DNA from 3 places in the Cupriavidus sp. 09_S30 genome. Region 2 is predicted to be linked to each of the others. Evidence: predicted binding sites of a transcription regulator. Region 2 holds the regulator's gene; each other region holds the start of a gene.

Region 1 (9,382 bases), on a different contig from region 2:
CAGTCCGGCGGAATCTCGGTCACCGTGTCGACGGCCTCGCACCAGGCGCGCCAGGCCAGGCGCGCGCGTGGATCGAGATAGTCGCCATCGCTGCGGCAGGGCATGGAACGTGCGGTTTCACCGTGAAATGCGCGCGCGAACCAGTGCTCGAACTTCCAGCGTCGCAGATCGAACGTTCCCCCGCTCACGCCCTTTCGCACCCTGTTTCGCACCACCTTGGCGGGATCTTGTGTTGCCGCTGCCCGCGGCAGCCAGCGTTCCGACCTTCCCATCGCATTCCCCGGCAATACATCGCACACATCGAATACGTCGCCAACCGCGTCAGGCGATGTGCCTGGCTTCATGTTTAGCGTAGGCCGGTGTCCTTAAGCCTCGCTTAAGTCGTGGCGACCATCATGAATCCAGTGAAGGCCTGGCCACGATGTGGATGGTGTCCGGTGTACGGCTTGAATATATCACAACGTGATATAAATTCGAGTTGACGGCCTCATCATTGCGAGGCATCGGGATAGCGCAATGGCCACGCTGTCCATCGGAGGCTGACATGGAGCGCAGAGCGCGCAGCGCACAGGAAGCGGTGAGCAAGGGGGAGCTGGAGGCCTTGTCCGCGTTTCGCTATCGGCTGCGCTGTTTCCTGCGGTTCTCCGAAGCCGCCGCGCGCGCGGAGGGCATCACGCCGCTGCAGTACCAGTTGCTGCTGCATATCAAGGGGTTCCGAGGCCGCGAATGGGCCACGATCGGAGAACTCGCCGAGCGGCTGCAGGCTGCGCCGAATGGCGTGGCGGCCCTGGTGTCGCGCTGCGAGGCCGTGGGGCTGGTGCGGCGCTGTCCAGGCGAGGTGGATCACCGGCAGGTTCAGGTGCACCTGCTGGCGGCGGGCGAGCATTGCCTGATGCGGCTGGCGGCCCAGCACCGGCGGGAACTGGACGTATTCAGCAGTGCCTTCCGTGCCGCCTGGGCGGAGCGGGAGTGAATGGCAGGGGCAGAGGGAGCAGAAGGAGCAGCAGATGCGAGACGGATTGAATGAGCACTGGGTGCAGTACCGCGGATTCATTGTCAGGGTCCGCTGCGATTGTGTCGGGGACTTGCGGCCGCCGGTGTGGGCCGTGCAAGTCGACCTGAGGAAGGGAGGTGATTCGCCCTTGCTCTGGCACCCCGATACGGGCCACCGCTTCGCCACGCGGACCGAGGCCGAGCAGGCAGGGTTCACGTGGGGCAGGCAAGCCGTGGACAGGATGCTGCCATAGCTGCCGATGTCCTTTTCTTTGGGAGACCACCATGCTTGTTAGATTTCATTCGTCCGCGGCGCAGGATCTCACGATGCTGAGGGACCTTGCCCAATATCTGCTGGGCATCATCGGCAAGCGCATCGGCGAGCGCGGCGTCATTACCTCCGAGGAACTGCCTGCGGCGATCGGCCGGCTAGAAGCCGCAGTCGCGCCGGCCGTTGCGAACGGTGTCAGCGGCGATCCCGTCCACGCGATGCAGCGAAGGCGCGTCTACCCGTTTCTCGACCTGCTGCGCGAAGCCCGTCGCCAGCATGCCGACGTGATGTGGGGCTTCTGACCATCAACCTCGAGCGGGTCGCCTGGCGCCTGCACGCGCCAGCGCGTTGTTGTCTTCCCCGCAATCCGCCGGCCGCTTCGGAAGGGGATTTCGCATAGGCACCTCAAGGCCGTGGGCGTCTCGGCAGGCAGCGTCGCCCTGCCGGGGCGCCAGCCCGCTTGCGCCCTTCACGCCTGCGAGGCCTGCGTCAGGCTACCGCTCTCAGCGGGCCGCCAGCGAACCGTCGCCAGCAGAGAGGCGAGCACGATCAGCGCGCCGCCGGCCCATCCCGCGGCGGTGATGCGTTCGCCCAGCCAGAGGCAGGCGAACAGGGCGCCGAAGGCCGGCTCGCTGCCCATCAGCAGTGCCACACGCGTGGCGCTGCTGCGGCGGATGGCATAGTTCTGCGCGAAGAAGGCGAACAGCGTGCAGGCGAGGACCAGGTACAACACGCTGGTCCAGAAGCCCGCATGCCCGGCGGGTGAGGGCAGGGCCTGCCACTGGCCGGGCGCGAACAGCAGCGCCGCGGCGGCGCTGCCCAGCGCGACCACGCCGGCCTGCACGGCGGTCAGCGTCAGTGCGGGCAGCGCGGGGCGGGAGGCGCGCGCCAGCATCAGACGCTTGGTCACGCAGACGATCAGCGCACGCAGGGCCGCTGCCGCCAGGATCAGCGCGTCGCCGGCCTGGAAGCGCAGCACGCCGCCGGTCAGCAGCCACGCACCTGCCAGCGACAGCACGACCGCGGTCCACTCCATGGGTGACGGTCGCCGGCGCAGCAGCGCCCACTCCGCGAACGGAGTCAGTACCACGCACAGGCTGATCAGGAAGGCGGCGTGGGAAGCCTGCGTCAGCTGCACGCCGAAGGTTTCGCACAGGAAGATGGCGAGCAGCAGCCCGCCTGTGGCCACCATGGCGGCCAGCGTGCGGATGTCGCAATGGCGCAGGTGGCGCAGCGCCGGCAACAGCAGCGTGAAGGTGATGCCGAAGCGCAGCGCCAGCAGGCCGAGCACCGGGTAGACGATGAGGGCTTGCTTGACCACGCCATAGCTGCTGCCCCAGACCACGGCAACGGCGAGCAGCATCAGGTCGGGCAAGAGGGTGGCGTGCGGTCGGCTGGGCATGGCGGACTGGAAAGTGAGGGGGCGGGAGAGCATTGTCGTGCATTGCGCTGGCGGCGATAATCGCGTCCATGTGCACATGATCTGTGCCACCATTGCATAAATAGACCGCCACCCGCGTCCCGCCATGAATCCAACTGAGTTGTTCACCCTGTTGCCGGACATGGCCGTGTTCGCCCGCGTGGTCGATGCGGGCAACTTCTCGCTGGCCGCGCGCCAGCTCGGCAGCACCCCCTCGACGGTCAGCCGGCAGATCAAGCGGCTGGAAGAAGCCCTGGCCACCAGGCTGCTGGAGCGTTCCACGCGCAAGGTGCGCGTGACGGCGTCGGGCGAGCAGGTCTACCGCCATTGCCGCGACCTGCTCAGTGCCGCCACCGGTGCGGTGGACGCCGCCGGCGCGCTGGCGGCGCGGCCGGCGGGCCGGGTCAGCCTGAGCGCGCCCACGGCCTTCGCCAAGACGGTGATCCATCCGCTGGTGCCGGACTTCCTGGCCGCGTATCCGGAGGTGGACGTGCACCTCGTCTTTACCGACGCCGAGGTGGATCCGCTGGACTATGACCTCGATCTGGTGATCCGCCTGACCGACCACCCGCCGCCCGGCCTCGCCGGCCGCAGGGTGGGCCAGGTGGAGTGGGTGCTGTGCGCGTCACAGGCTTACCTGGAGGCGCGCGGCACGCCCCGGCATCCGCGCGAGCTCGCGGGCCACGACTGCCTGTTCCTGGGCGAGACTGCCGACGACAACCGCTGGCGCTTCCGCCGGAGCGTGGCCGCCGGCGGAGCGCGGCAGGGTGGACGCGGCGCCGATGCGCAGTCCGAGACGGTAGCGGTGCGCGGGCGCTACATCGCCAACCACGCGGGCGCGCGGCTGGAGGCGGCGCAACAGGGCCTGGGCATTGCCAGCCTGCCGGATTTCGCCGCTGCGCAGGCATTGCGGCGCGGCGACGTGGTACGCGTGCTGGCTGACTGGGCGCTGGAGGCGCGCGCCTACGTCGGCGCGATCTGGCTGCTGTATCCGCCCAACCGCTTCCTGCCGCCCAAGGTCAGGGCGCTGATCGATTACCTGGACGCACGACTGCGGGGCGCGGACTGAACCAGGTCGCTCCGCAGCGGCGGCGCGCGCCAACGGTCACGCGATTCGTAGCGGACCGAGCGGAATGCCTCGTGCGGCGGCGGGTCGGGCTAGGAGGAAGCGGTATCGGGCGGCCCGAAGGGCAGTTCGCCCTGCACCGGCAGCGTGGCCTCGCTCGCCTCTTCGGCCGGCAGCAGCGCGCTGACGCGCACACCCAGCAGCCGCAGCCGGCGGTCCAGCGGCACGCGGCGCAGGCATTCGGTGGCGGCGCGCCGGATGGTGGCGCCATCCGCCGATGGCTCGGGCAGCGTCAGGTCTCGCGTCACGGTGCGGAAATCGTCGTAGCGCAGCTTGATGCCGATGGTGCGGCCGACGTATCCCTTGCGCCGCAGATCGTCCGCCACGCGCAGGCACAGCCCGGTGAATTCCTCGGTCAGCAGGGGCCGGTCATGGCGCGGATGCAGGTCGCGCTCGAAGGTGGTCTCGCGGCTGATCGACTTGGGCTCGGAGCTGACCACCACCGGCCGCTCGTCATGGCCCTGCGCCGTCTGCGCCAGCCAGGCCGTGTAGCTGCGGCCGAAATGCTCTTGCAGCAGGCCGAGGTCGGCGCGCGCCAGGTCGCCCACCGTGACGATGCCCAGCGTCGCCAGCTTCTCCGTGGCCTTGGGCCCGATGCCGTTGACCTTGCGCACCGGCAGCGGCCAGATGCGCAGCGGCACGTCTTCCATGCCCAGCAGCGTGAGCCCGTCCGGCTTGTCCAGTTCCGAGCCGATCTTGGCCAGCAGCTTGTTGGGGGCGACGCAGATCGAGCAGCTCAGGCTGGTGGCCTCGCGCACCGCCTGCTTGATGCGCGCGGCGATGTCGGCCGCCTCGCCGGGCACCTCCGTCAGGTCGATGTAGATCTCATCGATGCCGCGGTCCTCGATCTGGGTGGTGAAGCGCGCCACCGCGGCCTTGAACAGCCGCGAGTAGTGGCGGTAGGACTCGAAATCGGTCGGCAGCAGGATGGCGTCGGGGGCGAGCTGGGCCGCCTTCATCATGCCCATGGCGGAGAACACACCGAAGGCGCGCGCCTCGTAGGTGGAGGTGGTGACGACGCCGCGGCCCACGTAGTCGCGCAGCCGGGCAAAGCGTCGGGTGCCGTCTTCCAGCACCTGCGGTATGGCATTGCGCCCGCCGCCAATTACCACCGGCTGGCCGCGCAGTTCCGGGTAGCGCAGCAGTTCCACCGACGCATAGAAAGCGTCCATGTCCAGGTGGGCGATGCGGCGGGTGGCGGGTGGCATGGCAGCAGGGCTGGCGAGGCGGCGGCGGAGATCGGTTCATGGCGGCGTACCGCCGCTCGCGGCCGGCACGCCTGACTGTATGAATATACAGTATATGGGAATTCTCCGAGCCGGACGATAGGACGATGTAGGACGATGTAGGACGATGTAGGACGATGCGTCCTGCGGGTGCGAGGAACCAGAATTGGCTGGACTGCACACGGCTGGATTTTCGGTCGTCTTGCACGACGACTCCATGGGCCATGCTTCGCAGCGTTGATTACATCCGATGTAATTGGCACAAGGAACGCCCGTTTCTACTCTTCGGCTATCGCGCTTCCATTCCGGTAGCGCGCACCGCCAAGGAGATACCATGTCCAGCTATCCCGTGTACACGATCGAAACCGCTCCTGCGCAATCCAAGCCCGTACTCCAGAAACTGCAACAGGCATTCGGGCTGATCCCGAACATCGCGGCCAAGATGGCCGGATCGCCGGTGCAGATCAACGGTTTCATCGGCCTGTTCGAGCGCGTGCATGCGAGCAGTCTGACCGAGCCGCAGATTCAGACGGTGCTGCTGACCAACGCCGTCACGAACGCCAGCGAATGGCCGGTCGCGTTTCACACGGCGCTTGCGTTGAAGGCGGGCGTGCATGCCGCCGATGTTGACGCGATGCGGCAGGGCGTCTTGCCCGATGACGCCGGACTGGCCGCGCTATCAGCATTGGCGCGCACGCTGATCGAAAAGCGCGGCCGCCTGGCCGAATCGGAACAGATACGCTTCCTGGAAGCGGGGTTCAGCGCTGAGCAGATCCTCGAGGTCATTGCGGTGGTTGCCGCATCGACGATCACGAACTACACCAGCAGCGTAACCCAGCCGCCGCTCGAAGTGCAGTTCGAGGATTTTGCCTGGCATGCGCCCGCTCCCTGAGTCCTCTCCATTCATCCACCCAGACTAGGGGAATCCGATGAACGCCACCAGTCCCGATCCAAAAGCGCCGCCGAGCGAACTCGGTGACTTGCTGCGCTATTGGCGCGACGCGCGTGGCGTGAGTCAGCTCGATCTGTCGCTCGAGGCCGGCGTCTCGCAGCGTCAGATCAGCTTCATCGAAAGCGGGCGCAGCGTGCCGGGCCGGGAAACCCTGCTGACACTCGCACAGACCCTTGACGTGCCGCTGCGCGAGCGCAATGCCCTGCTGCTCGCCGCCGGCTACGCGCCCGTGTATTCAGAGGCGCCGTGGAACGCGCAGGAGATGCATAGTGTCATCCACGCGCTCGAACGGCTCATTCGTCAGCATGAGCCGTTTCCGGCAATCGTCATGGATCGCCACTGGAACGTTCTGATGACCAACGACGCGGCGCCGCGCTTCTTCGACTGTTTCATCGACATGGCCTCGCGCGAAGGTCCGCGCAACATGCTGCATCTGATCTTCGATCCGCAGGGGATGCGTCCATTCGTGGCCGATTGGGACACGGTCTCGCGAAGCTTGCTGCAACGCGTGTATCGAGAATCGGTTGGTCACATGGTCGACGCCGGCACCAGGCACCTGCTCGAAGAACTGCTTGCCTATCCAGACGTGCCCCGCGACTGGAAGAAGAGTCATGGACAGTCCGCCGCGCCCACGATGCCTGTCATTCCGATGGGATTCGTCTGCGAGGGAGTCGTGCTTCGATATTTCTCGATGGTCACGATCGTAGGCGCACCGCAGAGCGTTGTGGCACAGGAACTACGGCTGGAATGCATGTTCCCCGCCGATGACGAAACCGAAGCACGCCACCGGCAGTTGCTCGCCGTGCATTCAAGACATCACTGAACCCCTGGCCGATGCCCACTTGCACCCCGGTCGGACTCAGTCAGTCGGACCGGCCCGCAGCTCCGCAGTCCTTCTGGCGTCGCATCGCCGTTCGGAAACCGCCATTCAATTGGGCCAGGATCGAGTGACAGAAAAAGGTCGGTAAAAGGCGACCGGGTAATGGCGGACCGAGGTCGCTTCCCGACCATTAGGTGTCAGTCGCCTAATCGTTCAAACGTCGGCTATGCATCTGAGTGCGGCCATTGATAGGTTCATGAGTTTCCCTCTGTTACGAAAGTTGGTTGAGGGGGTGACCATTACTATCGATGGTCCGGCCTTCGTGGAAGCCAACGATCGCATCGCGTATCCTTTCCAGCGACCGCTGTACCTGCGCTCGTGGGCATGCCAGATTGAGTCGGACTCGGCAATTGCCGTTCTCGACGAACATCTCGCCGCCCTCGAGGATGACGTCGGCCTTTTCAAGGAAGAATCGGGTGAGGTTGACCGACTCGTCGAAATAGGCCCGCAGGTCGACCCATGCGAGATAGGTCGCATCCGGAATGCGGAACTTGGCCTTGGGCAAGTGCTCTTTCAGAAACCGTTGGGTCCACGCGAAGTTGCCGTCGAGATACGAGCGCAACTCGTCCAGCCACGGCGCGCCGTTCCGATACGCGCCAATGGCAGCCGAGAGGCTGAGCGGGTTCACGAAGGGGTAGTGCCGCCGTTTCCATTCCGAGCGCAATGCCGGATCCGGGACGATCACAGTCGCGATCATCATCCCCGCCAGGTTGAAAGTCTTGCTGACGGCCATGCAGGTGATAATGTCCCGGCTGCCCGGGAACAACTTGGCCAACGGCGTGTGCCGGCTTCCGGTTCTGAGCAGATCGCAATGGATCTCGTCGGAAACGATCTTGACGCCGTTGGCAATGCAGAGCTCACCCATTCGGCGCAGTTCGTCATCCGTCCAGGTCCTGCCGGTCGGGTTGTGCGGATGGCAAAGGAAAAAGAGCTTCACGGCCGGATCGCGGACTTTCGCCTCGAAGTCGTCGAAGTCGATCGTGTAGCCGCTATCCTCGGAGGCGAGCAGGCGCGACGTCACGAATTCCCGATCGCGCTGAACCGTCGCATGCTTGAAGTATCCATAGGCCGGCGTCAGGCTAAGCACTTTGTCGCCGGGCTGGCAGACATATTCGACGAGCCCGAAGAGCGCCGGTATGACGCCCAGCGCGACCAGCATCTCCTCCCGGGCGAAACGCCAGCCGTATCGCTCGACACACCAGGAATGGAAAGCCTGATAGAGCTGATCGTCGAAGTTCATCGTGTAACCGAAGACCGGGTGCTTCAGGCGCTCGGCGATCGCGTCGATTGCCGCATCCGGCGCGGCGAACTGCATGTCCGCCACCCACATGGAGATCAATTCTTCTCTCGGCACATCGAGCGCGGGCGCGGGCGCATCGGCGCCGAACAGATAGTTTTCGAAGCCGTCCTCCGCCAAGGCATTGGTGCCGCGGCGAGAAATCAAGCGATCAAAGTCGTAACTCATATGCGTTCAGTCCTTCAATAAAAAGGCCGCCCGGGCCGATACCCCGTGCGATGTCCCGGAGTCAGTTGAGGAGCGACCGTTGCCGTGCGTACGTGAAATACACGACGAGCCCGATCGCGAGCCAGACCAGAAACGCGATCCAGGTCGTGGCTTGAAGGAACACGGTCAGCGTGATGCAGAACGCGATCGCAAGCAGAGGCACCAGCGGCACGGCCGGGCAGCGGAAGGCGCGCGGCAGATCGGGGCGGGTTTTTCGCAGGATGATGACGGCGACGGAAATCAGGCTGAACGCCGCCAACGTCCCGATGTTGATGAGTTCGGTCAGCACGTTGAGCGGAACCACGGCCGCAACCAGACCAAACAGGATCCCGACGATCCAGGTCGCGAAAAACGGCGTGCCGAGACTCGAATGAACGCTCGACAGTCTCTTCGGCAAAAGGCCGTCGCGCGACATCGCGAAGACGATGCGCGTTTGCCCATAGGTCATCACGAGAATGACGGTGGTCATGCCGAGAATCGCGCCGAGATCGACAAAGCCCGCAACCCAGTTCTCGCCCGCGTATTGCAGTGCAAGCGACACCGGGTGGTCGACGCCGAGGAACTTCTGGTATGGAACAATGCCGGTCATGATGGCCGATACCACGACATACAACACCGCGCAGACGGCCAGCGATCCGATGATGCCGATCGGCAGATCGCGTGCCGGCCGTTTCACCTCCTCGGCGGCGGACGTGACCGCGTCGAATCCGATGAACGCGAAAAACACGAGTGCCGCTGCACTGAACACGCCCGAATAGCCGAAGGGCGTGAACGGATGCCAGTTCACCGGTTGAACATGGCGTACACCGACCAGAATGAACAGCAACACGACGCCGACCTTCAATCCGACCATCACGTTGTTGAGCCGGGCCGATTCGCGCACGCCGAACGACAGCAGTGCGGTCAACACCACCATGACGAGGAACGCCGGAAGGTTGAACCATGTCTGGACGCCGGGAATGGCGCCCGGCGCCGCTGACAGCGCGGCGGGCAGATGCAGGCCAAAACCG
Region 2 (9,382 bases):
GGATGTCGTCCATGGTCGTGATCAGATTGTGGATCTCGTCACGGTCCAGCGGCGTGATGAAGGTCTTGTGCAGCAGATCGATGGTGTCGTGCGTGATGCGGTCGGCCTTCTTCTCGGTGGCCTGCACGCGGCGCGCGTGCGCCTCGGCATTGGGCAGGTCGTTCACCAAGGCCTCGAGCTCGCGGGCTGCAGTCGTCGCACACTCGGCGTGCTGGTTGAAGTATTCGAAGAACTTGCCCTCGGTGGGCATGAATCGGCCGAACATGAAATGTTCCTTGTCGTAGCGTCAGGGGCGCTGCTGGGATTGTTGCGGGTGGACGCGAGTCCGGATAAAGCGACAGCCGCCTTGGGGCGGCTGTCATCAAAGCGCAATATTTTACAGGGTTGCCGGCGTCTCGCCGCGGCAATTGGCACAAATCACACACGTCGCGCGGAAACGCGCGCCGGTGCTGTACTCAGGTATCGTTGTCGAAGAAGGCAGGACCGCCGCTGAAGTTGTCGAACTTCGTGAACTGGCCCAGGAAGGTCAGGCGCACCGTGCCGATCGGACCGTTACGCTGCTTGCCGATGATGATTTCGGCCGTGCCCTTGTCCTGCGAATCGGGGTTGTAGACCTCGTCGCGGTAGATGAACAGGATCACGTCGGCATCCTGTTCGATAGCGCCGGATTCGCGCAGGTCGGACATCACCGGGCGCTTGTTCGGCCGCTGTTCCAGGCTGCGGTTGAGCTGGGAAAGCGCGATCACCGGGCAGTTCAGCTCCTTGGCCAGGCCCTTGAGCGAACGCGAGATCTCGGAGATCTCGGTGGCGCGGTTCTCGCCGCCGCCCGAGCCGGACATCAGCTGCAGGTAGTCGATGATGATCAGGCCGAGCTGTCCGCACTGGCGCGCCAGGCGGCGCGAGCGCGCGCGCAGTTCCATCGGGTTCAGCGCCGGCGTCTCGTCGATGAAGAGCTGGGCGTCGTTCATGCGCTGGATGGAATGGGTCAGGCGCGGCCAGTCCTCATCGAGCAGGCGCCCGGTGCGCAGACGGTGCTGGTCGAGGCGGCCGACCGAGCCCAGCATACGCATGGCGAGCTGGGTGCCGGCCATTTCCATCGAGAACACCGCCACCGGCAGGCCCTGCTCCACCGCCACATGCTCGCCGATATTGAGCGAGAAAGCGGTCTTACCCATCGACGGGCGCCCGGCGACGATGATCAGGTCGCCCCCCTGCATGCCGCTGGTCATGCGGTCCAGGTCGATGAAGCCAGTGGGCACGCCAGTCACGTCCGAGGTGGAGTCGCGGTGATAGAGCTCGTCGATGCGCTCGACCACCTGCGTCAGCAGCGGCTGGATCTCCTGGAAGCCCGCCTGTCCGCGCGAGCCCTCCTCGGCGATGGCGAACACCTTGGACTCTGCCTCGTCGAGCAGCTCGCGCACTTCGCGCCCCTTCGGGGCGAAGGCGGCGCTGGAGATATCGTCGGCCACCGTCACCAGCTTGCGCAGCACCGAACGCTCGCGCACGATCTCCGCGTAGCGGCGGATATTGGCGGCGCTCGGCGTGTTCTGCGCCAGCGAGTTCAGGTAGGCCAGCCCGCCCACCTCCTCGGCCTTGCCGGCCACCTGCAGCATCTCGTAGACCGTGATGACGTCGGCGGGCTTGGTCGCGGAGATCAGGCGCGCGATGTTCTGGAAGATCAGCCGGTGGTCGAAGCGGTAGAAGTCCGCCTCCGACAGGAAGTCGGCAATGCGGTCCCAGGCGGCATTGTCCAGCAGCAGGCCGCCGAGCACCGATTGCTCGGCCTCTATGGAGTGCGGCGGAACCTTGAGGTTGTCTAGTTGGGGGTCGGCGACGGGCGCGTTCATGGGTGGGGATTATAACGGCGGCGGACACACGCCCGTCGGAAGAATTCGCCCCCGCGGCGCGCACCGGGACCGGTGCCGCCACGCGGCGGACAAGAAAAAAGGCAGAAGCCGCAGCTTCTGCCTTCTTGCGATCTGGCCTGGCCGGCGCCGCGCCCGCGAAGGCGCCGCCCCGGCATTGGTCGGATCTTAGACCTGCTCGCCCAGCACCGAGACGGTCACGTCGACCACCACGTCGGTGTGCAGCGCAACGCTGACCGGGTGGTCGCCCACCATCTTCAGCGGGCCGTTCGGCAGGCGGACCTGAGCCTTCTCAACCTTGAAGCCTTGCGGAGCCAGCGCTTCAGCGATGTCGGCGTTGGTCACCGAACCGAACAGGCGGCCATCCACACCCGACTTCTGGGAGATCTGGATGGTCAGGCCGTTCAGCTTCTCGCCTTCGGCTTGCGCAGCAGCCAGCTTCTCGGCGGCGGCCTTCTCGAGGTCGGCGCGCTTGGCCTCGAATTCTTCGATGGCGGTTTGCGTAGCGCGGCGGGCCTTCTTGCTCGGGATCAGGAAGTTACGGGCATAACCGTCCTTCACGCGAACGATGTCACCCAGGTTGCCCAGGTTGACGACTTTTTCAAGCAGAATGACTTGCATCGTATATTTCTCCTTTACCTAGGGCCTGAACGATCAGCTCTTGTGCAGGTCGGTGTACGGCATCAGCGCGAGGAAACGCGCACGCTTGATGGCCGTATCGAGCTGACGCTGATAGTGCGCCTTGGTACCGGTCAGACGAGCCGGCGTGATCTTGCCGTTGTCGCCGATGAAGTCCTTCAGGGTGTCCAGATCCTTGTAGTCGATCTGTTCCACGCCAGCCACGGTGAAGCGGCAGAAGCGCTTGCGCTTGAACAGCGGGTTCTGCTGCTGGAAGCGCTTCTTGTTCTTGTTGTCACGTTTGATGAATGCCATGATTCAATCCTTTTCGAATGCTTTACATCCAGTGATGTGAAAGACGAGAGCCTTGCTGTTGCGGTGCCTGCGGGCCAGAAAGCCTTCGCAGTCGAGCAGCGTGCCGAGCGGCATGCGCTCCAGGCGCTGGCCGATCTGGCCGATGCCCATCGCCGCGATGGCGAACTCGACCTGCCGGGGCGTCTGCGCCTCGACCGTCTCGCCCGCGTGCTGCAGCATGCAGTTCACGACAGGCACGCCGGCCGGCGTATAGCGCAGGGCTTCGCGTTCGACTAGGGTCGCGGATAGCCGCAACTGATTCAACGCGCGCCTCCTTGCTGGTCACCACCCTGTCCTGCCACGATCAGCCACGCCGATCCAGCCGGACAGCACACTTGCACCGCACCGCCTATCAGGCGGCCGGGGTCTCGCTGCTTTGTTGCGCGGCCTTGCGGGCTTCTTCGCGCTGCACTTCCTTCATCATCGGCGAGGGAGCGGTCTCGGCCTTCTTGGTCTGGACGATCAGGTGACGCAGCACGGCATCGTTGAACTTGAACGCGTGCTCGAGCTCGGCCAGGGTTTCCTTGCCGCATTCGATGTTCAGGCAAACGTAGTGAGCCTTGGCCAGCTTCTGGATCATGTAGGCCAGTTGACGGCGGCCCCAGTCTTCCACGCGGTGAACCTGGCCGTTCTGCGACGTGACCAGCGTCTTGTAACGCTCGATCATGGCCGGCACTTGTTCGCTCTGGTCCGGATGGACGATAAAGACGATTTCGTAATGACGCATTGACGCTCCTTTTGGGATGAGCCACCCGGGCGTCACGTCCGGTGCGGCAAGGTTGGATAGCCTGCCATTATAGCCGGCCAGCAACAATTGCCGCAAGCACGGTCACGACTGCGCGAACAGCTGCTGCAGGCGCGCCGGCTCGGCGGCAAGCCCCGGCTCGGCGCCGAGCGCGAGCAGCAGCAGCACGCGTGCCTTGTAGGGATTCAGGTCGCCAGCCGAAACGAACAGGCCGGCAGCCGGGTTCGGGTGCGCCGGTATCGACACATGCCCCGCCCCGGTGCGCGAACTGCGCACCACGGCCACCCCGGCGCGCACCGCGTCGGCCAGTGCCTCCGCCAGTGCCTCGTGGATGGAGCCGTTACCGGATGCCGCCACCACCAAGCCATCGATGCCGGCCGTCACCAGCGCGTCCACCACCGCCCGCGAGGGCTCAGCGTAACTTGACACCACCTCGACGCTTGGCCAGCGCGCCGGCAGCACCCACGGCTGCGACACCAGGCGCAGCGGCGCGCGCGTGAAGCACACCAGCTCATCCTGCACGAAGCCCAGTGGCCCACCCGCCGGCGACGCGAAGGCATCGACAGCGGAAGTGTGCGTCTTGACCGCATCGCGCGCCGCATGGATCTGCTGGTTCAGCACGACCAGCACGCCCCTCCCCACCGAACCCGGATGCGCAGCCACCCTGACAGCATCGAGCAGATTAAGGGGACCATCTGCGGACAGCGAGGTAGACGGCCGCATTGCCGCCGTCAGCACCACAGGGATCGCCACGGCACAAGACAAGTGCAACAGCATGGCCGTCTCTTCCAGCGTGTCGGTGCCGTGCGTGATGACGATGCCCGCCACATCCGGCTGGGCCGCCCAGAAGGCTACGCGCGCCTGCAGCGCGGCCCACAGCCCGAAGCTCATGTCCTTGCTGTCGATCTGCGCCACCTGCTCGGCCTCCACGCGCGCCACCAACCGCAGCGCCGGCACCGCATCCACCAGCGCCGACACCGGCACCGTGGCGGCCTGGTAGTGCGCGCTGCTCGCCGCGCTCGCGGAAGAGCCGGCGATGGTGCCGCCGGTGGCGAGCACGATGATGCGAGGGAGCTTGGACATGGATGAGCCCGGGCTGACTGGTCGATCAAGATGCCGATTGTAACCGCCCGCCGCGCGCCGGCCAGTTGTCCAAGGCGGCAGCCCGGGGCGAGCCGCGCATCCGGGCATGCTGCGCAAATACCACTTGCACTTCGTCACATACTGTATAAAATCACAGCATACTGTTTAAACATACAGTACCCCTGACACAGCGACCGACGATCCCATGGCGACCCTGACCCCGCGGCAACAACAGATCTTCGACCTGATCCGCAATACCATCCGGCACACGGGCTTTCCGCCCACGCGTGCCGAAATTGCGGCCGAGTTCGGCTTCTCCTCGCCGAACGCCGCCGAGGAGCACCTGCGGGCGCTGGCGCGCAAGGGCGTGATCGAGTTGACCCCCGGAGCCTCGCGCGGCATCCGGCTCAAGGTTTCGCGCAGCGACTCCGAACCGCCTGACCAGTTCTCGCTGCCGATGGCCGGCGTGATGCAACTGACATTGCCGCTGGTCGGCCGGGTGGCCGCCGGCAGCCCCATCCTTGCTGCCGAACACATCGACCGCCAATACCAGGTCGACGCCTCGGTCTTCGAGGAGCAGCCCGACTACCTGCTGCGCGTGCGCGGTCTCAGCATGCGCGACGCCGGCATCCTCGACGGCGACCTGCTCGCAGTCAAGCGCGCCAGCGAGGCCAGCAACGGCAAGATCGTGGTGGCGCGACTGGGCGAGGATGTCACGGTCAAGCGCTTCAAGCGACGGGGCGACACCATCGAACTGATCGCCGAGAACCCGGATTACCCGAGCATCGTCGTCAAGCCTGGACAGGAAGAGTTCTCGCTGGAAGGCATTGCCGTGGGGCTGATCCGCCCGGCCGGCTTCTAGCCAACCGCTTCCTTTCGCCGCCGCCAGGTCTGCAGCACGGCGGCACTTGCCTCACCGTTCCGACGGCGCCCGCCAAGCCGGCGCCATCCCTCGACTATTGTCAATCGATAGGTGCAAGCATGCCGCAAGCCAATCAGGTCTCCACCCGCCGCCCCGTCAAGCCAGTCCCCTTTCGTCAGTGCAAAGGCGTGCGCATCTATCAAGGCGCGCAGCGCCGGACCATGGTCGGCAGCATGGCCGCGATCTGTCGCATGCTGGAATTATCAGAACCGGGCAAACTGCCCGCTTGAACGCAGGCCACTGGCGACAAACATGCCGGCGCGCGCCGCGTGACGGCCAGTTTCTGCGTCGCAGCGCTGCGACCGGGCGAGCCGTTGAAAGACCTGCTGAGCCCCACGGATACCCTGCCCTGTGCCGCCAAGCGCGAGGGCAGGAACTGCGTGACCTGGGTAAGCGTCAAGCGGGACCTGCCGCAATACCAGATCAAGCAGCGGCTGCACGTGACCTGACGCGCCTCTTCCCTCGGCACTGGCGCGCCGGGCCACCGCCAGGACGGCAAATCTCAGCCGCCAGCCTCATGTTCACCGGCCAGCCGCCCATGCGCAGCGCCCCAAGACTCCGGATGGTCGAGCGGCGCAGCATGGCCGTTCCCCTCGATCGCGCCCTCGACGGCATGCTTGGCGGCTAAGCGGGCCTGCACAGCTTCCATGATCGCGCACACGGCGGGCTCCGTGCCCGCCGGCGCGGCTACGCCGGTGGCGGCCTTGGCTTTCGCGCCAAGCGGGTAGAAGACGAACGCCGCGCCGGCCGGCACGCCGGCCTCCTTCGCGAGTCGTCGGTTGAGCTTGCGCAGGTATTGCTTCTTCGTGATCGTGATCTTCGCCATTGGCATCTCCTTGTTTTCCGGGAATGCTAGCACGGCGGCGAGGTCGGCCCCGCCGGCCGGGGGAATGGGCCTCATCCGAGGGACGCCACGCGTGGGCTGCGGCTTTCGCGCGACTCGCCACAACGAGCCCAACGTGGGCTGGCGCTTCGCACTGGACAACATATACCCCGGCGCCAGAATCGATCTGGGCGACGAGGGGGACAGAATGGATGGTCGACGACCCCTGGCGGGGGATTCGAATGCGCTGCAATCACGCCCACACATGACTGGCAGGCGCATGCAGGCATGATCTTGTGGTGCTCGGCTGGCCGGCATCCCACCCGACCTTCTCATCTGAAGCGGAAGGCGTTGAGCTACTGGCCGCAAGCTTTAAGAACCGGCGCGAAGGACTGTGTGATCGGCTACGTCAACTCAGTACTGATCATGCCGATCACCGCGATCATGATCCCCGCCATAGTCTCGGTGATCACCCCGGTCGCGATCCCCATGATCCCCGTGATCCCCGCGGTCCCTATCGTAGTAAGCATGATCGCCATGATGCTCGTCCCCATAGGGGGCTACGACGCAACCGCTCAAGAACGCGGCGGAGGCAGCAAGCATCACAAGAATGAACTTCATAGATCTCTCCGTCTCGCCAATGGCCTGTTTCCAGCATACGCACTGGCTTGTACGCCGGGTGTAAGCAATCGTTTCGCAGAAGAGAGAAGAGAGGTGCGCGCCGACCATGCGACGACGCACAAATCCAAGCAAGGAAGCCCGCCGGATCTACATGCGAATCTGGTCGTGACGGCGCGTGTCTACGACCAGGGCAAGGTCGTTAAGCGGAAGGTCTCTGAGGAGAGTATTCCCACCGTGGGAGTATGGTGGGGCTCGGGCACCGCATGGATGCCCAGAAAGCAAAACAGCCACTTTCTCAAGTGGCTGCTCTACAAGGCAATTCTGTGGGGTGGCTGATGGGACTCGAACCCACGACGACAGGAATCACAATCCTGGACTCTACCAACTGAGCTACAGCCACCGTCGACCGCCGATCTGTTTTACTGCGCGATCAGCGAAAACCAAGATTATACGGAGAAGTTTCCGTCATGGCTAGTACTCACCACAAAAAATTTCACCTGCCACGACGAGCGCTCAAACGGGCTGCGCACGGAGCCGCGCAAAGCAGCTCAACGCCGGCTCAGATCCCACTTCGACTCCAGCAGGACGGCCTCCTTGATGGCTGCCACGGTGTCGGCCTCGCTGTCGAACAAGCCCAGCAACCGGCGCGACCTGCCATTCAGCACGTCGGCCTGCAAGGCCTTGCAGGCTTCGCTGTCCGTGCCGACGCGCCAGCAATAGCGCGCCGTCCACTTCCCATCCTGCAGACACTCCGCCACCCACACGACGCGGAAGCCTTCGAATTCCACGCCAAACGGTTCTTCCACTGCACTGCCCTCCTAGATCGCTCCCCCGGGGTACGGCGCGCCTGCCATCGGCCGCGCTCTGTCCACTGTCGATCGCTGCTGCGAACGGGAACCAATCATGGCATGCGCATGACTGATCCCTATTCCTGCATCGATCGATATCGTCCCAGTCCTATGCTTGCCCTGACACGCTTCGCCGCCGCCCTGCTGATCGCCGGCCTTGCCGGCTGCGCCACCGGCGCCGGGAATCCATCCAGCTCCAGCATCACGACCTACGGCACCGTCGACATCGGGGTCAGCCACACACGCTGACTGGCTCCAGCGGCCTCCATTGTCGCCGCAACTGTGAGCATCATAGCCGCAGCAGCGATATCGGGAGCCGCGCGGAACTATTGAGGCGATAGGCAGACTAACGCTACTGCGATTGCTACCGGACATGCCGCAAACGGCATAAAAAAAGAGCCCGCAGTCTGCGGACTCCCTTAAGCGATCTCATTGCCCGAAGGCCTTTGTAATGTAGCTGCAATCGGCCGAATGCACCATCGGGGTAAACGGAAGACCGGGCCAGACGGCCACTGCAATACGCACAAAAAAAACAGCCCGCACGAAGCGGGCTGAATAATCAGTTGAAGAAAGCCCTGTATTCGAGGGCAAGCTCAGTGTATGGAGTCCGCCCCCGCTTGGCATTTAGGGGAATCCCTTTGCCGGTGCGGCCCGCCTGGCAGGTGACCGACCAATGTGTCGTAAGGTCAACGTCCCTTCAGATCGGCACGAAAAGCGAGTTCGGAGTTAGAGCCTTTCCTCTAATCCCCCGACCCGCGCTTCAGGCTGGCTCCACGAGCAGCACGGGTTCGGCACGCAGGTGGCTGCGCGCTTCCTCGAAGAGCGCAGCCACCTCGCGGCGCGTGCGCGCCGCCGCCATGCGGCGCGCATCCGACAAGACGCGGCGCCAGCCGCGTCCACCGTGAATGCCCCGATGCAGCCCCAGCATATGGCGTGTCACTGAGCCCATATAGCCGCCCTGTTCAACGTAGCGGCCGATGTACTCCTGCATCGCGAGTTCCACGTCCAGGCGCGACACCGAGCGGGCGTCCGAACCATAGAAACGCGCATCGACCTCGGCAAGCAGGTAAGGCTGGTGATAGGCCTCGCGACCGATCATCACGCCATCGACATGCGCAAGATGCTCGGCCATTTCCTCGTACCGCATGATGCCGCCGTTGATCAGGATCTCCAGCTGCGGGAACTCCTGCTTCAACTGGTAGGCCACCTCGTAGCGCAACGGCGGGATCTCGCGATTTTCCTTGGGGCTGAGTCCCTTCAGGATGGCATTGCGAGCATGCACGATAAACGTATCGCAGCCGGCCTGCGCAACCGTCCCGACGAAGTCACGCACGAAATCATAGTGCTCGATGGTGTCGATGCCGATCCGATGCTTCACGGTCACCGGCACCGAGACTGCGTCGCGCATCGCCTTGACGCAATCGGCCACGAGTTCGGGTTCCGCCATCAGGCAGGCACCGAAGGCCCCGCGCTGCACCCGCTCGGAAGGGCAGCCGCAGTTCA
Region 3 (9,382 bases), 2.1 Mb from region 2:
TGGGAAGACCATTTCTACGCCGAGATCATCGATCCGCGGACCGGAGAAGTGCTGCCGGACGGCGAAGAGGGCGAACTGGTGTTCACCTCCCTCACCAAGGAAGCGCTGCCGGTGATCCGCTACCGCACCCGCGACCTGACTCGCCTGCTGCCGCCCACGTCGCGCTCGATGCGCCGCATCGGCAAGATCACCGGCCGCTCGGACGACATGCTGATCATCCGCGGTGTCAACGTGTTCCCCTCGCAGATCGAGGAACTGATCCTGAAGGCCCCGGCGCTGGCGCCGCAGTACCAACTGCTGGTCACCCGCGACGGACACATGGACAAGCTCGAGGTCCGCGTCGAGACGCGGCCGGATCGCCCGGCCCCGCTGGGCGCCGACGACAGGGCGGCGCTGGAGCGCGAGCTGAAGGATCAGATCAAGACCTACGTCGGCGTTACCACGCGCGTGCAGGTGGTGGATGCGCAAGGCATCGACCGTAGCGGCGCGGGCAAGGTGCGGCGCGTGCTCGATATGCGGCCCAAGATCACGCGCGAGCAGCCGGCCGGCGCGATCTAGCGCGCCAAGCCGCGGCCGGGCCCCCGGCCGCGGCTTGGGCTTTCTCATTCCGTTTCCCCTGCCTTATGCCCCGCCAAGCGGGGCGTTCGTTCTTGCTGCGGGACTTTCCAGCAGCGCTGGCTTGGCCTGGGGGGGGAAGTTCGGCGGCGGCACGCGCCTTCGGAAGAGGTAGGCCGTGCCGTGGCGGGAGCGCTGAACGTAGCGGGACATAGGTTGTGCTACACCCGTGTGCTACACCTTGCGCGGCAAGCCTAAGCAAAAAGCCGCGAACCCTTGCGGGAACGCGGCTTTCGCTTGAAACTGGTGGCGAATCAGGGATTCGAACCCCGGACCTGCGGATTATGATTCCGTCGCTCTAACCGACTGAGCTAATTCGCCGTTGGAAGACCGCTATTATACGTGGCCTTCAGACGCTGTCAATAGCCTTGTGCAAAGTTTTTGGGAGCGGCTGCCGGCGGTGCGATGCGGGCCGGCGGCAGCCGCCCCGGCGCCGGCCGGTTGGGCCGGACGCCGGGCGTTGCCCGGGCTCAGTCGTGAGCGTAGATATCGACGTCCTTGGTCTCGCGGATAAACAGCGCGCCGATCACGAAGGTGACGGCAGCGATGATGATCGGATACCAGAGGCCGTAGTAGATATTGCCGTTCTGCGCCACCAGGGCGAAGGAGATGGTGGGCAGCAGGCCGCCGAACCAGCCGTTGCCGATATGGTAGGGCAGCGACATGGAGGTGTAGCGGATGCGGGTGGGGAACATTTCCACCAGCATCGCGGCGATCGGGCCGTAGACCATGGTCACGTAGATCACCAGGATGACCAGCAGCACCAGCACCATCACGGTGTTCATCTGGGCGGGGTCGGCCTTGCTCGGGTAGCCGGCGGCGCTCATGGCGTCGCTCACCGACTTCTTGAAGGCGGCGATCTGCTTCTTGCTCTGGTCGTCGAAGCTGTGGCGATCGGCAGTCAGGCCGGCGTTGAAGGCGGGGAGTTCCTTGTCGCCGATCTTCACCGAGGCCACGGTGCCGGCCGGGGCGCTGACCACTTCATAGCTGGCGCTGGCCTGGGCCAGGGTGCGCTTGACGATGTCGCAGGAGCTGCGGAAGTCGATCTCGCGGGCGATCGGGCTGCCCTGGAACGAGCACTGCGACGGGTCGGCGGTCACGACGATCTGCGCCGTCTGCTGGGCGCGCTCCAGCGCCGGGTTGGCGTAGTGGGTCATTGCCTTGAACAGCGGGAAGTAGGTCAGCACGGCGAGCGCGCAGCCTACCATGATGATCCACTTGCGGCCGATCTTGTCCGACAGCGAACCGAAGAAGACGAAGAAGGGCGTGCCGATCAGCAGGGCGCCGGCAATCAGCAGGTTGGCTGTCTTGGCATCGACCTTGAGCACCTGGGTCAGGAAGAACAGGGCGTAGAACTGGCCGGTGTACCAGACCACCGCCTGGCCGGCGGTCAGGCCGATCAGGGCCAGGATCACGATCTTCAGGTTACGCCACTGGCCGAAGGCCTCGGTCAGCGGGGCCTTGGAGGTCTTGCCCTCGGCCTTCATCTTCTGGAAGGCGGGCGATTCGCTCATCGACAGGCGGATGTAGACCGACGTGCCCAGCAGCAGGATGGAGACCAGGAAGGGAATGCGCCAGCCCCAGTCCTCGAAGGCGGCGCCCGTCACTTCGCGCACCAGCAGGATCACCAGCAGCGACAGGAACAGGCCCAGCGTGGCGGTGGTCTGGATCCACGAGGTGTAGGAGCCGCGCTTGCCGTGCGGGGCGTGCTCGGCCACATAGGTGGCGGCGCCGCCGTACTCGCCGCCCAGTGCCAGGCCCTGCAGCATGCGCAGGGCGATCAGGATCACCGGCGCGGCCCAGCCGATCGTCGCATAGCCGGGCAGCAGGCCGACGATGAAGGTGGACAAGCCCATGATCAGGATGGTCACCAGGAAGGTGTACTTGCGGCCGATCATGTCGCCGAGGCGGCCGAACACCAGCGCGCCGAAGGGGCGCACGATGAAGCCGGCGGCGAATGCGAGCAGGGCGAAGATGAAGGCGGAGGTCGGGTCCAGGCCGGCGAAGAACTGCTTGGCGATGATCGCCGCCAGTGAACCGTACAGATAAAAGTCGTACCACTCGAACACCGTACCGAGCGATGAGGCCAGGATGACCTTCTTTTCCTCGCTGGTCATGGGTGCGTTCTGTGCACTGCCTCGCGGCATCGCAACCTGCTGCGCATTAGCCATGATGTCTCCTCCGATTGTCGTTGGGGTCTTCGTCCGGTTGTGGCGCGGATGCGCGCGAGCGCATCAGGAAGCGCCGGGCCGGCAGAAGTTGCAAGGATTGTGGGAGGCGAAACTTACTGCGTTCTGACAGATTCCCGGAAGAATCGCGCTGGAAAGGTCGGGGTATACGCTAGTTCGCGCTAGTTCGAAGCGTGCGTTGCCACGCATGCGTTCTTGCTGCGTTGCGCAAGCCACAAACGGCACAAACGGGAATCGGCGGGAAAAAGGCGGCTGGCGCCGCGCGTCACATGCCGCTACGCAGCATCGTCGCGCGCGGTGCTGTCCACGGCGGTCGGCACCGCGGCGGCTTCATCGTCGGCCCGATTCATGCGCCAGGCGTAGACGGCCGCCATCAGCACGTAGACCACCAGTGCGCCCTGGGCGCTGACCCAGAAGGAGAAGGGCCAGCCGAAGAAGTCGAAGCGCAGTTCGCGCGCGAACCAGCTCACCACGAAGGTGACGAGGAACCAGATCGCCAGCAGCGCGGCGATCCAGCGCAGGTTGCAGTGCCAGGCGCGCTGCTCGGCGGGTGTGTCGTGGGGGCTGGCCATGCTCAGTGGTCCGTGCCGGCGGCGGGCCGCCGCAGCGTGACATGCAGGCGCGCGCCGGCGCGGCGCGGCTCCTGCTGGTAGACGTTGTCGAGGATGTGGATCTCGCCGCCGTGCTGCTGCACGATCTCGCGCACGATGGGCAGGCCCAGGCCGCTGCCCTCGGTATTGGTGCCGAGCACACGGTAGAAGCGCTCCATCACCCGCTCGCGTTCCGCTACGGGGATGCCCGGACCGGTGTCTTCCACGTCGAGATAGGCGAAGGGCTCGAAGGGATCGGCGCTGACTCTCACCGTGGCGTGGCCTTCCGGCGGCGTGTAGCGGATGGCGTTGTCGATCAGGTTGTTCAGCATCTCCGTCAGCATAAGCCGGTTGCCCTGCACCATGACCGGGTGATCGCCGGCGTCCAGGCCCAGGTCGATGCGCCGTTCCCAGGCGCGCGGCAGCCAGTCCTTGACCACCTCGCGCGCGAGCGCGGCCAGGTTCAGCGGCGCCATGCCGGCGCCGCTGGCCAGGTTCTCCATGCGCGCCAGCGACAGCAGCTGTGTAACCAGGTGCGCGGTGCGCTCCGAGCTGCCGGCGATCTGCGCCAGCGAGCGCCGCAGTTCTTCCGGCGACTGCTCGCGCTGCGCCAGCTCGGCCTGCATGCGCAGGCCCGCCAGCGGCGTCTTCATCTGGTGGGCGGCATCGGCGATGAAGCGCTTCTGCGTCTGCACCGACTGGTCCAGCCGCGCCAGCAGTTCATTGAAGGAGGCCACCAGCGGCGTGATCTCCTGTGGCGCCGTGCCTTCTTCGATGGGGCTGGTATCGCCGGGATTGCGGGCGCGGATGCGCTGCTGGATCGCGGTCAGCGGCGCCAGCCCGCGCGTCAGGCCGAACCATACCAGCACCACCGCCAGCGGCAGGATCACGAACTGCGGCAGGATCACGCCCTTGATGATCTCGTTGGCCAGCCGCGCGCGCTTGTCCAGCGTCTCGGCCACCTGCACCAGCACCGGCTGGTCGCCCGCCACATTGCGCAGCTCGACATAGGTGTAGGCCACGCGCACGTCGTTGCCCTTGACGCGGTCGTCGCGCAGCGAGACCAGGCCAGCGTGGCCCTGGTCCTCCTCGCCCGGCAGCGGCAGGTCGCGGTCGCCGGCCACGTATTCGCCGCGCGTGCCCACCACCTGGTAGTAGATGTTGTCGGACTCGTCGGCGCGCAGGATCTCGCGCGCGGACAGCGGCAGTTGCAGCGTGACTCTGCCGTTCACTTCGCGCACCTGCTGGGACAGCACGATGGTGCTCGCTTCCAGCGAGCGGTCGTAGGGGCCGTTGGCGATGGACTTGGCGACCAGGTAGGTCACGGCGATGCTCATCGGCCACAGCAGCAGCAGCGGCGCCAGCATCCAGTCGAGGATCTCGCCGAACAGCGAGCGCGGCGCCGCCTGGTTCGCGTCGTCTTCGAGGTGGGGCAGGGCATCGGCCAGCGCCGCGTCGGAGGCGTCGTCGGCTGCCGTATCCGTCGCCGCTTCCGTCGCTGTATTCGCCGCCGCATCCGCTTGCCGCCGCTTCGCCAAGGGGCGACGCCAAGATATTCCGAGCAGACTCATGGGGTGCGGATGCCTTCCTTTGTTCCGGGCCGGGCCTGTGCCGCGCTCAGGCCTGCGCCGTCAGCGCGGGCTGGTACTTGTCCAGGCAGTAGCCCAGGCCGCGCACCGTGGCGATGCGGATGCCGCCCACCTCGATCTTCTTGCGCAGCCGGTGGACATAGACCTCGATGGCGTTGTTGCTGACCTCTTCGCCCCATTCGCACAGATGGTCCACCAGCTGCTCCTTGGACACCAGGCGGCCGGTACGGGCCAGCAGGATTTCCAGCAGGCCCAGCTCGCGCGCCGACAGCTCCAGCATCTGTTCGTTCAGGAAGGCGACTCTCCCGACCTGGTCGAAGGTGAGCGGACCGTGCCGGATCAGCGTGCCGCCGCCGCCGGCGCCGCGCCGCACCAGGGCGCGCACGCGGGCCTCCAGCTCGGTCAGCGCGAAGGGCTTGGCCATGTAGTCGTCGGCGCCCAGGTCCAGGCCCTTGACGCGCTCGTCGACGCTGTCGGCGGCGGTCAGGATCAGCACGGGCAGCATCGCGCCGCGCGCGCGCAGCCGCTTGAGGACCTCCAGACCGGACATGCGCGGCAGGCCCAGGTCCAGGATGAGCAGGTCGAAATTCTGCGTGGACAGCGCGGAATCGGCCTCCAGCCCGCTGGCGACGTGGTCGACGGCGTAGCCGGACTGCCGCAGCGAACGTGTCAGGCCGTCTGCCAGCACGTCGTCATCTTCGGCGATGAGAATACGCATAGGGTGTGTCTCCTCCCTGGCCCGCCCCGCGCGCCGTCGATGCCTCTCTGTGCATCTGCGGTGCAGGCGGTACTTGCCAAGCATACTGTTTTTTTATACAGTACCCGCACATCCGGTGAGAACCGGCAGCGGGCCTGCATGCCCAGCCGATCCTGCCGGGTCCGCGCCCCCCCCCGGGTGCGACGATTCGGTACGCGGCGATTCGGTACGCCGTGGTAAAGCGGAAACGGGAACGCCAGGACGGAAGCGTTGAGGCGTGGGCGCACCGGCGGTGCCGGCGCGGCATCCACGGAAAACCAGGCGCCGCGCCATATGCGGGCTATTTATACACCATTGACGGAAGGACGACCATGGACGACAAGAAGGCGGGCGCAGGCGTGAACGCGGAGAAGCAAAAGGCACTTGCCGCGGCGCTTTCCCAGATCGAGAAGCAATTCGGCAAGGGCTCGATCATGCGCCTGGGCGACGGCGAGGTCGAACAGGACATCCAGGTCGTGTCCACCGGCTCGCTCGGCCTGGACGTCGCGCTCGGCGTGGGCGGCCTGCCGCGCGGCCGCGTGGTGGAGATCTACGGTCCGGAATCGTCCGGCAAGACCACGCTGACGCTGCAGGTGGTCGCCGAGATGCAGAAGCTGGGCGGCACCTGCGCCTTTATCGACGCCGAGCACGCGCTGGACGTCAACTACGCCGGCAAGCTGGGCGTGGACGTCGGCGATCTGCTGATCTCGCAGCCGGACACCGGCGAGCAGGCGCTGGAAATTGCCGACGCGCTGGTGCGCTCGGGTTCCGTCGACCTGATCGTGATCGACTCGGTGGCGGCACTGGTGCCCAAGGCGGAAATCGAGGGCGAGATGGGCGATGCGCTGCCCGGCCTGCAGGCCCGCCTGATGAGCCAGGCGCTGCGCAAGCTGACCGGCACCATCAAGCGCACCAACTGCCTGGTGATCTTCATCAACCAGATCCGCATGAAGATCGGTGTGATGTTCGGCTCGCCCGAAACCACCACCGGCGGCAACGCGCTGAAGTTCTACGCCTCGGTGCGCCTGGACATCCGCCGCATCGGCTCGATCAAGAAGGGCGATGACGTGATCGGCAACGAGACCAAGGTCAAGGTGGTCAAGAACAAGGTGTCGCCGCCGTTCCGCGAGGCCTTCTTCGACATCCTCTACGGCCAGGGCATCTCGCGCCAGGGCGAGATCATCGACCTGGGCGTGGACGCCAAGATCGTCGAGAAATCGGGCGCCTGGTACAGCTACAACGGCGAGAAGATCGGCCAGGGCAAGGACAACGCGCGCGAGTTCCTGCGCGAGAACCCCGATATCGCCAACGAGATCGAGAACAAGGTGCGCGTGGCACTGGGCGTGGCGCCGCTGAACAGCGCCGCGGCCGAGGCGGTCGAGGGCTGATTCCCGCTGCCGGCGGTCCCCGCCGGCAACGCGCCCCTTTTTCCGCCTCCGGGCGCCGGCCTTGCCGGCGCTCCCTCCTATCACTTCCTTCCATCGACCGGTCCGCGCCGGCTCCCCGTCAGCCCGGCCTCGGGCATCCCGCCCCACCGCCATGCCACCCCGTCCTCCGCTTTCCCTCAAGGCCCGCGCCATCGGCTACCTGTCGCGCCGCGAGCACAGCCGCGCCGAACTGGCACGCAAGCTGGCGCCGCACGCCGAGTCGGCCGAGGAGGTGGAGCAGTTGCTCGACTCTCTCGAACGGGAAAACTGGCTGTCCAATACCCGCTTCGTCGACAGCCTGATGCATCGGCGCGCGGCACGCTACGGCGCGGCGCGGGTGATGCAGGAGGCCAAGACCCATCAGCTTGGCGGCGAGCAGTTGCAAGACTTGAAGGAGCGCCTGGCCGACACCGAGCTGGCGCGTGCCCGTGCGGTCTGGCAGAAGCGCTTCGGCGTGGCGCCGGATACGCCGGAGGCCAAGGCCAAGCAGATCCGTTTCATGATGGCGCGCGGTTTTTCCCGCAGCGTGATCGGCAAGGTGATGGGGCAGGGCGACGCCTTGCCCGACGAATGGCCGGAAGGCGACAGCTAGCCCGGGCAGGCCGGCCGTGGCGCCGGCGCGGTGCTGGCCCTCGGGGTGCGTTTCCATACATGTCTGTTGGGAAATACCTATGACGCCATCAGGTGTATTCCCGGGCGGCTCGGACCGTGCAGGCCCGCGCCACGTTTCGCCGTGCGGGTGTTGCAGGCATCCGCGCGGCAAGCGGCCGGGGCCGACGATGTGCCGCCGACAGCGCCGGCCGTGGGCAGTTCCCGGACAATGCGGCCCGGCATGTTAAACTCCTTCGGTTTTCCGGCCGAGCCGTCCTATTTGTCCTCGCTTCAATCTGGTCTCATGCCTCTTTCCCAGCCCGTCAACCGCGCCCTGCGGCATCGCCGTGCCATTACGGCCGAGGCCTATCTCAGGGAAGATGGGCTATGGGACATCGAGGCCCGCCTGACCGACACCAAGCCGCGCGAGATCGAGCTGGCCGGCGGGCGCGTGCGCCCCGAGGGCCAGCCGCTGCATGACCTGTGGCTGCGCGTGACGATCGACCTGCGCATGAATGTGCTCGACGCCGACGCCTGCTCCGACTGGGTGCCTTATCCCGGCCACTGCGACACCATCGGTCCCGCCTACCGCAAGCTGGTGGGCCTGAACCTGATGAAGGGCTTCCGCAAGGCCGTGCGCGAGCGCCTCGGCGGCGTGGCCGGATGCACCCACCTGACCGAGCTGGCCTCGGTGCTGCCGACTACCGCCATCCAGGCCTTCGCCGGCGATGTCATCAGCATCCGCGACGGCGCGGAAGATACCCAGACCGACCCGCCCTACCAGTTGCACGGCTGCCATGCCCTGCACTTCGAAGGCGAGGTGGTGCGCCAGTTTTACCCGCGCTGGTATGGTCACCAGCCGAAACCCAAGCCCGGGACCCAGGGGGCGCAGACTCCCGCGGTGCAGCGGCCCGAAGCCGGCCAGTCCGGCGAAACGCGGCCCTTGCCCGGCAGGTCCACTGTGACCGCCGGCTGAACAGGCCGGCGCCAGCACGGATCCCGTCTCAACAGACTTATCCCTTTTACGCCTACCCGAAAGGAAACACGCATGAATATCCATGAGTACCAAGGCAAGGAAATCCTGCGCAAATACAATGTGCCGGTTCCGCGCGGCATTCCGGCCTTCTCCATCGACGAGGCCCTGAAGGCGGCTGAAACCCTGGGCGGCCCGGTGTGGGTCGTGAAGGCACAGATTCATGCGGGTGGCCGTGGCAAGGGCGGCGGCGTGAAGGTCGCCAAGAGCATGGACGAGGTCAAGACCTACGCCAGCAACATCCTGGGCATGACCCTGGTCACGCACCAGACCGGTCCGGAAGGCAAGAAGGTCAACCGCCTGCTGATCGAAGAAGGCGCCGACATCAAGAAGGAACTGTACGTTTCGCTGGTGGTGGACCGCGTGTCGCAAAAGGTGGCCCTGATGGCCTCCAGCGAAGGCGGCATGGACATCGAAGAAGTCGCTGCCCACACCCCGGAAAAGATCCACACCCTGATCGTCGACCCGGCAGCCGGCCTGCAGGACGCCGATGCCGATGACATCGCCCGCAAGATCGGCGTGCCCGACGCCAGCCTGCCGCAAGCGCGCCAGGCGCTGCAAGGCCTGTACAAGGCGTTCTGGGAAACCGACGCTTCGCTGGCCGAAATCAAC

Evidence for each region. Region 2 encodes LexA, which represses DNA repair genes until DNA is damaged. Its sites were predicted from a motif close to ACTGTATNNNNATACAGT; they were not measured.
Region 1: the regulator LexA is predicted to act here: its motif matches at 5,093-5,110, upstream of dinB (DNA polymerase IV).
Region 3: the regulator LexA is predicted to act here: its motif matches at 5,786-5,803, upstream of recA (recombinase RecA).

What each region holds. Positions count from the first base shown of each region.
Region 1 is NZ_JBXOWI010000002.1:2,061,810-2,071,191, reverse strand. Features, by position in the region: gene AC1Z3O_RS29500 (hypothetical protein) at 1-188, opposite strand, end outside; gene AC1Z3O_RS29495 (MarR family winged helix-turn-helix transcriptional regulator) at 545-973, shown strand; gene AC1Z3O_RS29490 (DUF1840 domain-containing protein) at 1,279-1,566, shown strand; gene AC1Z3O_RS29485 (DMT family transporter) at 1,734-2,666, opposite strand; gene AC1Z3O_RS29480 (LysR family transcriptional regulator) at 2,791-3,753, shown strand; gene dinB (DNA polymerase IV) at 3,843-5,018, opposite strand; gene AC1Z3O_RS29470 (carboxymuconolactone decarboxylase family protein) at 5,371-5,928, shown strand; gene AC1Z3O_RS29465 (helix-turn-helix domain-containing protein) at 5,966-6,811, shown strand; gene AC1Z3O_RS29460 (MalY/PatB family protein) at 7,080-8,333, opposite strand; gene bcaP (branched-chain amino acid transporter BcaP) at 8,395-9,382, opposite strand, start outside.
Region 2 is NZ_JBXOWI010000001.1:1,153,552-1,162,933, reverse strand. Features, by position in the region: gene AC1Z3O_RS05455 (DUF47 domain-containing protein) at 1-265, opposite strand, end outside; gene AC1Z3O_RS05450 (replicative DNA helicase) at 456-1,847, opposite strand; gene rplI (50S ribosomal protein L9) at 2,034-2,486, opposite strand; gene rpsR (30S ribosomal protein S18) at 2,520-2,798, opposite strand; gene priB (primosomal replication protein N) at 2,802-3,101, opposite strand; gene rpsF (30S ribosomal protein S6) at 3,190-3,564, opposite strand; gene AC1Z3O_RS05425 (asparaginase) at 3,667-4,665, opposite strand; gene lexA (transcriptional repressor LexA) at 4,871-5,527, shown strand; gene AC1Z3O_RS05415 (hypothetical protein) at 5,647-5,817, shown strand; gene AC1Z3O_RS05410 (hypothetical protein) at 5,902-6,036, shown strand; gene AC1Z3O_RS05405 (hypothetical protein) at 6,090-6,413, opposite strand; gene AC1Z3O_RS05400 (hypothetical protein) at 6,807-7,367, shown strand; tRNA gene AC1Z3O_RS05395 (tRNA-His) at 7,356-7,431, opposite strand; gene AC1Z3O_RS05390 (hypothetical protein) at 7,580-7,837, opposite strand; gene AC1Z3O_RS05385 (hypothetical protein) at 7,946-8,128, shown strand; gene dusA (tRNA dihydrouridine(20/20a) synthase DusA) at 8,640-9,382, opposite strand, start outside.
Region 3 is NZ_JBXOWI010000001.1:3,234,761-3,244,142, reverse strand. Features, by position in the region: gene paaK (phenylacetate--CoA ligase PaaK) at 1-558, shown strand, start outside; tRNA gene AC1Z3O_RS15185 (tRNA-Met) at 860-936, opposite strand; gene AC1Z3O_RS15180 (MFS transporter) at 1,086-2,786, opposite strand; gene AC1Z3O_RS15175 (DUF4212 domain-containing protein) at 3,080-3,376, opposite strand; gene AC1Z3O_RS15170 (sensor histidine kinase N-terminal domain-containing protein) at 3,379-4,965, opposite strand; gene AC1Z3O_RS15165 (response regulator) at 5,012-5,701, opposite strand; gene recA (recombinase RecA) at 6,052-7,107, shown strand; gene recX (recombination regulator RecX) at 7,259-7,738, shown strand; gene AC1Z3O_RS15150 (DUF2889 domain-containing protein) at 8,042-8,713, shown strand; gene sucC (ADP-forming succinate--CoA ligase subunit beta) at 8,786-9,382, shown strand, end outside.